2 linked regions of the Blastochloris viridis genome follow. The protein of the gene in region 1 interacts with the protein of each later gene in a pairwise test. Links are inferred from orthologs where the notes say so. Each region holds a gene or a part of one and is shown in the gene's direction. Other genes may lie near its edges.

The links.
Region 2: the proteins of BVIR_RS02620 (region 1) and BVIR_RS01955 interact in binary tests that used the Escherichia coli proteins (3 or more experiments, as listed by UniProt). The link is inferred for Blastochloris viridis from one-to-one orthologs.

What each region holds. Positions count from the first base shown.
Region 1 is NZ_CP012946.1:572,338-578,134, forward strand. The notes cover bases 1,333-4,240. They hold BVIR_RS02620 (transglycosylase domain-containing protein), read left to right. Parts: upstream 1,333-1,645; coding sequence 1,646-3,835; downstream 3,836-4,240. Other genes in these bases: BVIR_RS02615 (hypothetical protein), read right to left, coding at 1,333-1,377; BVIR_RS02625 (IS110 family RNA-guided transposase), read left to right, coding at 4,090-4,240. Also shown: BVIR_RS02610 (lytic murein transglycosylase), read right to left, coding at 1-564; more of BVIR_RS02615, read right to left, coding at 937-1,332; more of BVIR_RS02625, read left to right, coding at 4,241-5,025; dapE (succinyl-diaminopimelate desuccinylase), read right to left, coding at 5,147-5,797. UniProt on the Escherichia coli protein: Cell wall formation. Synthesis of cross-linked peptidoglycan from the lipid intermediates.
Region 2 is NZ_CP012946.1:428,560-432,302, forward strand. What follows is about bases 1-2,985. They hold BVIR_RS01955 (peptidoglycan D,D-transpeptidase FtsI family protein), read left to right. Parts: upstream 1-590; coding sequence 591-2,381; downstream 2,382-2,985. Other genes in these bases: rsmH (16S rRNA (cytosine(1402)-N(4))-methyltransferase RsmH), read left to right, coding at 1-220; ftsL (cell division protein FtsL), read left to right, coding at 232-594; BVIR_RS01960 (UDP-N-acetylmuramoyl-L-alanyl-D-glutamate--2,6-diaminopimelate ligase), read left to right, coding at 2,378-2,985. Outside these bases: more of BVIR_RS01960, read left to right, coding at 2,986-3,743. UniProt on the Escherichia coli protein: Essential cell division protein that catalyzes cross-linking of the peptidoglycan cell wall at the division septum. Required for localization of FtsN.

The sequences.
Region 1 (5,797 bases):
CAGATCGCCGCGGGCGACGATACGCAACAGGTCGATCAGCTCGGGCCGGAAATAGTCGGCGCGCCGGCAGTCGTAGGCCAGCGTCGCCACCGCCGCTGGCGCCCTGTACTTGCCGAGGTCGGAGCCGAAATCGGTCTCCAGCCCCCAGAACGCCACCAGCACCGCGCCCGGCACGCCGTATTGCGCCTCGATGCGCGACAGCACGCCGGCATATTGGCCGAGATACTTGCGGCCGCGCACCATGCGGTCGCTGGAGACCATGCGATCGGAGAAGGTGAGGAAGGTCTGTTGGAAGACGCCCTGGCCCTGGTCGCGCCGGATGATGGCCGGATCATAGGTCACGCCGGCAAGCGCGGCCTCGATGGCGGAATTGGCCACGCCGGCGGCGCGCGCCTCGGCCTTCACCCCCTCCAGCCAGCTCTCGAAGCTGCCCGAGGTGCGGCACGGCACGCTTGCGGGTGCTGCAGCCGGCGTCGCCGCGGCCGGGGCCGCTATCAGCGCCGCCACCGCCGCAACAACAAGGCTGAAGCCGGTGCTCCGCCGCTTTGTCGATGTCCGCCGCATCGTCTCCTCCTGACGTCCCGACCCGGATCGGCGGTGAATCACCGCCACTCCCGGCCAAGCCTACACCAGCCGAAGTCGATGGCGACGTGATGGCGGTCTCTTAGAGACCGTTTGGAAACTCCGACGGGGCCGCGCCGGAGCCGATTTCGGGCGCTCCGGCAGGAGCCGATCGAAGAGCGTACCGGGGAGTACGGTCGAGATCGGCGACGAACCGGGCGCCCGAAAGCGGCCCGGCCCTTCGGGTTGCGGGGCGAACGCCGGTCGCGGCGTCAAAAAGCTCGCCGATACTCCCCGGTATCGGTCTCGCTTTCCTCCTGGCGTCCGGCAGTTCGCGCACAACGCGGCCTGCCGTCCGAGTTTCCAAACGGTCTCTTAGCGCTCGAAGCGCTGGGCCACCCAGCGCGACTTGGTCCACAGCTTCCAGATTGCGGCGAGGCAAGCCGCCATCGCCGCCGAATAGCCCAGCCACACCGTGACCGCGCCGCCGAGCCGGCCGCTCTCATAGGTGAGGGTGCCCGCCTCGAAATCGAGCGAATGCTGGAAGTGGCGGAGCAGGAACACCAATGCGCCGAGGCAGAGCAACTGGCTGAAATACATGATCTCCAGCCGGATGTGGTCGGCGTAGCGCGCGTTGAGCACCTTCAGGATGAAATAGATGTTCGCCACCGACAGCACGATCACGCCGCCGTCGAGCACGGCGTGGCGAAGGAAGGTGCGCGAGCCCAGTTCGGCGACATTGACCAGTGCGCCGATCAGATCGAACGTCGCCACGCCGATGATCAGCGCCTGCAGCGAGATGAATACGAACGGCATGACACGCCCCCGCCGTCATGAACGGACTGCCGGCTCGCGCGCCAGACCTTCGAGGCCGCGCGCCGCCAGCCTGCCGCATCGGCGGCAGGCCGCGACGATGGCGGCGCCGGCCGGAGCGGTCAAGGCGGTAAGAGCGCGGGGCCGGGCGCTCTCAATCGCGAAATCGGCCGGGCCGGGCGCCGCATTTCCTCCCTAACCGCCCCTTAACGAAACCGCCGGCATCCTGCAGATCGGGGGCGCCTCAACGGTTGGGCGGGACGGGTCCGGCATGGCGTGGAAGGAGCGCAGGCAGGGCGGGCACCGCGCGCCGGAAGGCGAGAGCCGGCCGCGCGGCACGCTCGACCTGCGCCTCGATCCCGCCGACCGCGTCGGCGGCCCCGCTGGCGGCAAAACCTCCGGCGGGAGAATCCCCGCCGCCAAAGCCCCCACTGCGAAGAAGCGCCCGCCCCCTAGCAAGGCCGCCCACCCGGAGCCGGCGCCGCGCAAGCCGGTGCGCAAGGCCCGCCGCGGTTTTCTCGGCTGGATCGGCCGGGCGGTCTATTGGAGCGTCGTCATCGCGATCTGGGCCGGGCTGGCCGGGCTCGGCCTGCTGGTGTGGCAGGCGGCGCATCTGCCGCCGATTCAGTCGCTCGATGTGCCGAAGCGCCCGCCGACGGTGCAGATCGCCGGGCTCGACGGCAGGGTGATCGCCACCCGCGGCGAGATGGGCGGGGCCGCGGTGCCGCTGCAGGCGCTGCCGGACTATCTGCCCGACGCCTTCATCGCCATCGAGGACAAGCGCTTCCGAGACCATTTCGGGGTCGACCCCGTGGGCATCGCCCGCGCCGCGGTCGCCAATGTGTTGCGCCGCGGCGTGTCGCAGGGCGGCTCGACCCTGACCCAGCAACTGGCGAAAAACCTGTTCCTCACCCAGGAGCGCACCTTCTCCCGCAAGCTGCAGGAAGTGGTGCTGGCGCTGTGGCTGGAGCGCAAGTTCTCCAAGGACCAGATCCTCGAACTCTACCTCAACCGGGTCTATTTCGGCGCCGGCGCCTATGGCGTGGAGGCGGCGGCGCAGCGCTATTTCGGCAAGCCGGCGCGCCAGCTGACGCTGGCCGAATCCGCCATGCTGGCGGGCCTGGTCAAGTCGCCGACCCGGCTGGCGCCGACCCGCCACCTCGACGCCGCCCAGCGCCGCGCTGCGCTGGTGGTCCAGGCGATGGCGGACGAGGGCTACATCAACCGCCAGGCCGAGGCGGTGGCGCTGGCCCGCCCGGCCCAGGTGGTGAAACGCCAGGATGCCGGCTCGATCGGCTTTGTCGCCGACTACGTGATGGACGTGCTCGACGATCTGGTCGGACACGTTGAGGATGACGTCACCGTCATCACCACCCTCGATCCGGTGCTGCAGCAGCTTGCCGAGCGCGCGCTAGTCGAGACGCTGGCGCGCGATGGCGCCAAGGCCGACGCCAGCCAGGGCGCGATGGTGGCGATGAGCCCGGACGGCGCGGTGCGGGCGCTGGTCGGCGGCCGCAGCTACGCCGACAGCCAGTTCAACCGCGCTGTCACCGCGCGCCGCCAGCCCGGCTCGGCGTTCAAGCCGTTCGTCTACCTCGCCGCGCTGGAGCGCGGCCTCACCCCGGACACGCTGCGCGACGACAGCCCGATCCAGATCAAGGGCTGGAAGCCAGAGAACTACACCCACGACTATCGCGGGCCGGTGACGCTGACCACCGCGCTCGCCCACTCGCTCAACACCGTGGCGGTGCGGCTGGCGCTGGAGGTCGGCCCCAGGGCGGTGGTCGACACCGCCCAGCGGCTCGGCATCGCCGCCAAGCTCGAAGCCAACGCCTCGATCGCGCTCGGCACCTCGGAGGTGACGCTGCTCGAGCTGACCTCGGCGTTCGCGCCGTTCGCCAATGGCGGGCTGCCGGCGAGGCCGGTGATGGTCGAGCGGGTGCGCGCCGCTGGCGGCAAGACGCTCTACGTCCGCCGCGCCGACCCGCGCGGCCGGGTGGTGGCGCCGGGCTATGTCGGCATGATGAACGCGATGCTGGAGGAGGTGATCGTGTCCGGCACCGGCCGCAAGGCCCAGATCGCGGGCTGGCAGGCGGCCGGCAAGACCGGCACCACCCAGGACTTCAAGGACGCCTGGTTCGTCGGCTTCACCGGTCGGCTGGTGGCCGGGGTGTGGCTCGGCAACGACGACTCCTCGCCGATGAAGAAGGTGACCGGCGGCGGCCTGCCGGCCGAGATCTGGGGCCGCTTCATGCGCGAGGCCCACCGCGACTTCGCCCCGACCGAGCTGCCCGGCGGCAGCCGCGGGCCGAATTTCCGCTGGACCACCCCCGATCAGCCGCCGTCGGCTGAGGCCGAGCGGCCCGCCATCCAGGGGCCGGGCTTCGGCGGCCGGGCTGCGGGCGAGAGCGGCAGCCTCGACGGCTGGCTGATCGACCGCCTGTTCGGGCGCGGGCAGTGACCGGGTTCCCGGTTGATCAGTTCGGACTGGCCGTTGGCCGAGGGCCGCGTCGATTCGCTCTCCCCTTGCGGGCAAGCACCCCTTGTAACTTGAATGCGCCGCGATCGGGTAAGCTACCGGGTGCGGTGACGGGTGGGAGCCCGCAAACCCCTGGGTCGTCCGAGACCGTGGGTGAGATCGGCGCCCCACCCGTCGTTCCTTCGAACCCGGACAGTCGCCAGGGCCGCACGAGCTCGCTTCGGCAAGGTCGGGTCATGTCGGAACAGATCACCGTCGGTATCGATGTCTCCAAGGATCGCCTCGATGTCCATGTCCGCCCCCTGGGCGAGGCGTTTGCCGTCCCGCGCGACGGCGAAGGCCTCGCCAATCTCTGCCACCGCCTGACGGCGCTCGCCCCCGCCCTCGTCGCCCTGGAGGCGACCGGCGGCTTTGAGGCGGTCGTCACCGCAGCGCTGGTTGCGGCCGGCCTGCCGGTGGTGGTGGTCAACCCCGCCCAGGTGCGTGCGTTTGCCCGCGCCCTCGGCAAGCGCGCCAAGACCGATCCGATCGACGCCGCGGTGATCGCCCACTTCGCCGCGGCCACCGCGCCGGAGGTGCGGCCGATGCCCGACGAGGCGACGCGCCGTCTCGCCGCGCTGATGGCCCGCCGCCGGCAGATCGTCGAGATGATGGGCGCAGAGCGCCAGCGCCTGCGCCATACCGCCGTCGCGCGCGTGCGCCAATCGATCGAGCGCCTCATCCAGGCCCTCGAAAAGGAACTCGCCGAGATCGACCGCGACATCGACACCGCCGTCCGCAGCTCGCCCGCCTGGCGCGAGGCCGAGGACCTTTTGTCCTCCGTTCCCGGCGTCGGGCCAATCGTGGCGCGCTCGCTCCTCGCCGAGCTGCCCGAGCTGGGAACGCTCGACCGCAAGAAGATCGCCGCCCTCGCCGGGCTCGCCCCCTTCACCCGCCAGTCCGGGTCCTGGAAGGGGCGCAGCTTCATCGGCGGCGGTCGCTCGACCGTCAGAACAGTGCTGTTCATGGCCGCGCTGGTCGCCAGCCGGTACAACCCCGTCCTGAAAACCTTCTACCGCCGCCTCCTCGACGCCGGAAAGCCCAAGATGCTCGCTCTCGTCGCCGTCGCCAGGCGCCTCCTCGTCATCCTCAACGCCATCCTCAGAGACAAACAGCCATGGCGAACCGCTTGACCAGAAAGACAGTCGCTCACCCGCCTCGCGATCTTCGCGATCGCTCGGCATCCTCTCCCGCAAGGGGAGAGGGAAGAATGAGCCGAGCTGGTCAAACGGAAACCGTTGTGCGGAAAATGCTCTAATTGGCGAAATACTGCTCCAGCACCCGCCGGTAGATTGTCGCCAGCGCTTCCAGCTCGGCCACCGGCACCGCCTCGTCGACCTGGTGCATGGTGGTGCCGACCGGGCCGAGTTCCACCACCGGGCAGGCCGCCTTGATGAAGCGGGCATCGGAGGTGCCGCCGCCGGTGGAAGGCTCCGGCCGCCGGCCGGTGACCGCCTCGACCGCGTCCGCCACCATCGCGGTGAACGGCCCGGACGGGGTGATGAAGCACTCCGACACCGTCGGGTCCCACTCGACGCGCCAGCGCCCGACCGGCGCCGCCACCCCGATCTCGGCCTCCAGGTGCGCGCGCAGCGTGGCCGGCGTCCAGCGGTCGTTGAAGCGGATGTTGAAGCGCGCCTCGACCTTGGCGGGGATGACGTTGAAGGCCGGGTTGCCGGTGTCGAGCGAGACGAATTCGAGGTTGGAGGGCTGGAACTGCGCGGTGCCGCCGTCGAGCGGGCGGGCGAGCACGTGGTGGAGAATGCGGCTGAGCCGCCGTATCGGGTTGTCGGCGCGGTGGGGGTAGGCGACGTGGCCCTGCGTTCCCTCCACCACCAGCGTGCCGGACATCGAGCCGCGCCGGCCGACTTTCAGCGTGTCGCCGAGTTCGGCCACCGAGGTCGG
Region 2 (3,743 bases), 150 kb from region 1 along the record:
CGGCTCGCGCCACCGGCCGGAAACCGCCGTCGCGCCCGCCACCTTCACGCCGCTGTCCAAGAAGCCGGTGGAGCCATCGGAGGCGGAGGTCGCCGCCAATCCGCGGGCGCGCTCGGCCAAGCTGCGCGCGGCGCTGCGCACCTTGGCGCCGGCACGCGACGAGCCGCCGGCACCGGGCTGGGTGCCCGACCCGTTCGCCGGCGCCCGCCGGCGGCGCTGACGGAGGGGCCGGTGGGACGCATTCTCAACATCATCGTCGTGCTGGCGCTGATCGGCGCCGCGGTCGGGGTCTATCGCGTCAAGTACGAATCGACGCTGCAGGCCGAGCGGATCGCCAAGCTCAGGGGCGAGATCCGCAAGGAGAAGGAAGCCATTGCGCTGCTGCGCGCCGAATGGAGCCAGCTGTCGCGGCCGGACCGCATCCAGGAGCTGGCGAGCCGCCACCTCGCGCTCAAGAGCTTCGAACTCGATCGGCTCGACAAGCTCGACAAGCTGCCCGAGAAGCCGAAGCCGCCGGGCGATCCGATCGGCGACATGATCGAGGAGATGGACCCGCTCGACATCACCAGTTCCATTCCGGGGGCTGTCCAATGAGCGATGCCGCCCGCCGCTCCTCAAAGCCGGGCCGCCTTGCCGCCGGCGTGGCCGCCCGCGTGCAGGACGTTGTCGCACGGCTGGCCAAGCCGCCGAGCGCCGACCCGCAGACGGTGTCGCGCGGGCGGCTCAGGCTGGTGATCGGCGTGTTCGCGCTGATCTTCGCCGTCATCGCCGGCAAGACCGCCTATCTCGCCGCCGGTGCCGACGGCAGCGCCGGCCGGCGCGGCACGCCCAGCGATGCGATGTCCTCGGTGCGGCCGGATATCCTCGACCGCAACGGCGAGATCCTGGCCACCGACGTCAAGACCGCCTCGCTGTTCGCCGAGCCGCGCCGCATCATCGACGTCGACGAGGCGCTGGAACTGCTGTCCGCCGTGCTGCCCGATCTCGACATGGCCGAAACCCGCGAACGGCTGTCGTCGAAGAAGGGCTTCGCCTGGCTCAGGCGCGAGATCACCGCGCAGCAGCAGGCGCAGATCCACCGGCTCGGCATTCCCGGCATCGGCTTCCTGCGCGAGAACAAGCGGGTCTATCCCGCCGGCGCGGTGGCCGGCCACGTGCTCGGCCACGTCAATATCGACAACCAGGGCATCGCCGGCATCGAGCGCTGGGTCGATTCCAGCGGGCTGGCCTTCCTGCACCAGATCGGGCTCGCTACCGACCGCGCCCAGAACCCGGTCCAGCTCGCGGTCGATCTGCGGGTTCAGCACGCCATGCGCGACGAGCTGATGCAGTCGAAGACGAAGTTCAAGGCCAAGGCCGCCTCCGGCGCCATCCTCGACGTCAATTCGGGCGAGGTGATCGCCATGGTGTCGCTGCCGGACTACGATCCCAATAAGCCGGCGAGCTCCAAGGACGACGCCTCCATCAACCGCCTTACCACCGGCGTCTACGAGATGGGCTCGACCTTCAAGGCGCTGACGCTGGCGATGGCGCTGGACTCCGGCAAGATCTCGCTGAACTCGACCTGGGACGCCCGCGCGCCGCTGCGCTACGGCCGTTTTTCCATCGACGACTTCCACGCCACCCGCCGCATCCTGTCGACGCCGGAGGTGTTCACCCACTCCTCCAACATCGGCACCGCGCGCATGGCGCTGGCGATCGGCGTCGACGGCCACAAGGCGTTCCTCAAGAAGATGGGCCAGCTGGAGCGGCTGCGCACCGAATTGCCCGAGAGCGCCGAGCCGATCGTTCCCAAGCGCTGGGGCGAGCTCAACACCGTCACCATCGCGTTCGGCCACGGCCTGTCGGTGGCGCCGATGCAGGCTGCCGCCGCGGTGTGCGCGCTGGTCAATGGCGGCGCCCTGATCCCGCCGACCTTCCTCAAGCGCTCGGCGGCGGAGGCGCGCAAGCTCGGCGTCCAGGTGATCAAGCCGGAGACCTCCGACAAGATGCGCTATCTGATGCGCCTCAACGCCGAGGTCGGCTCGGCCACCAAGGCCGAGGTCAAGGGCTATTACGTCGGCGGCAAGACCGGCACCGCCGAGAAGGTGATCAATGGCCGCTACGCCAAGAACAAGGTGATGGCGGCATTCATGGCGATATTGCCCGCCGACGCGCCGAAATACCTCGTGCTGGTGATGCTCGACGAGCCCCAGGGCCTGCCCGAGACCCATGGCTTCGCCACCTCCGGTTGGAACGCCGCGCCGACCACCGGCAAGATCATCGCCCGCGTCGCGCCGATGCTCGGCCTGGAGAAGCGCGAGGACCTGCCGCCCGCAGAAGCGCTGCTCAAGGGCGGGCCACGCATCACCGCGGCGCGATCTGGTATAGGTCCGCAATGACCACCGTTGCCGAACTGTTCGCCGCCGACCTGCCGCCCGGCCACCGCGCCGGCGGCCTCACCGTCACCGGGCTCGCGGTCGACAGCCGCAGGGTGGCGCCCGGCCATGTCTTCGTCGCGGTGCCTGGCACCCACGCCGACGGCCTCGCCTACGCGCCGGCCGCGGTCGCCGCCGGCGCAGTGGCGGTGGTCGCCGCCACCGCGCCGCCCGGCGATCTCGGCGTGCCGGTGGTGGTGCTCCAGGATGTCCGCGGCGCACTGGCGCGGGCGGCGGCGCGGCTCTTCCCGCGCCAGCCGGCGCTGGAAGTCGCCGTCACCGGCACCAGCGGCAAGACCTCGGTCACCTCGTTCGTGCGCCAGGTCTGGAGCGCGCTCGGCCACGCCGCCGCCAGCATCGGCACCATCGGGGTGGTGGCGCCGTCGGGGGCCGATTACGGCTCGCTGACCACGCCCGACCCATTGAGCCTGCACGCCACGCTCGACCGGCTGGCCGGCGAGGGCGTCAGCCACCTCGCCATCGAGGCGTCCTCGCACGGGATCGACCAGCGCCGGCTCGACGGCATGCGGTTCGCGGCCGGCGCCTTCCTCAACCTGTCGCGCGACCACCTCGACTATCACATCACCCTCGACGCCTACTTCGCCTCCAAGCTCCGGCTGTTCGAGGTGCTGCTGCCGCCGGGCGCCGGCGTGGTGGTCGATGCCGACCTGCCGGAGGCCGACCGGGTGCGCGCGGTGGCGCGGCCGCGCGGCCTCAGGGTGTTCTCGGTCGGCCGCAGCGGCGCCGGCATCCGCCTCATCTCCGCCGAGGTCGAGGGCTTTGCCCAGCGGCTGGAGGTCGAGACCTCAGGCCGCCGCTACCGGACGCTGCTGCCGCTGGCCGGCGCCTTCCAGGTGTCGAACGCGCTCGCGGCGGCCGGGCTTGCCATTGTCACCGGCTCGGAGCCGGGCGCGGTGTTCGCGGCGCTGGAGCACCTTGAGGGCGCCAAGGGCCGGCTGGAGATGGTGGCCGAGACCGGCGGCGCGCTGGTGTTCGTCGACTACGCCCACAAGCCCGACGGCCTCGACAAGATGCTGGCGACGCTGCGCCCCTTCACCACGGGCCGGCTGGTGGTGCTGTTCGGCGCCGGCGGCGACCGCGATCCCGGCAAGCGCCGCATCATGGGCGAGGTGGCCGCCAGGCTCGCCGACCGCGTGATCGTCACCGACGACAACCCGCGCAGCGAGGACCCGGCGGTGATCCGCCGCGCGATCGTTCAGGGCGCGCCGAATGCCGAGGAGATCGCCGGCCGCGGCGAGGCGATTCGGACCGCTGTTGCCGGCCTGAAAGCCGGGGATGTGCTGGTAGTGGCCGGCAAGGGTCACG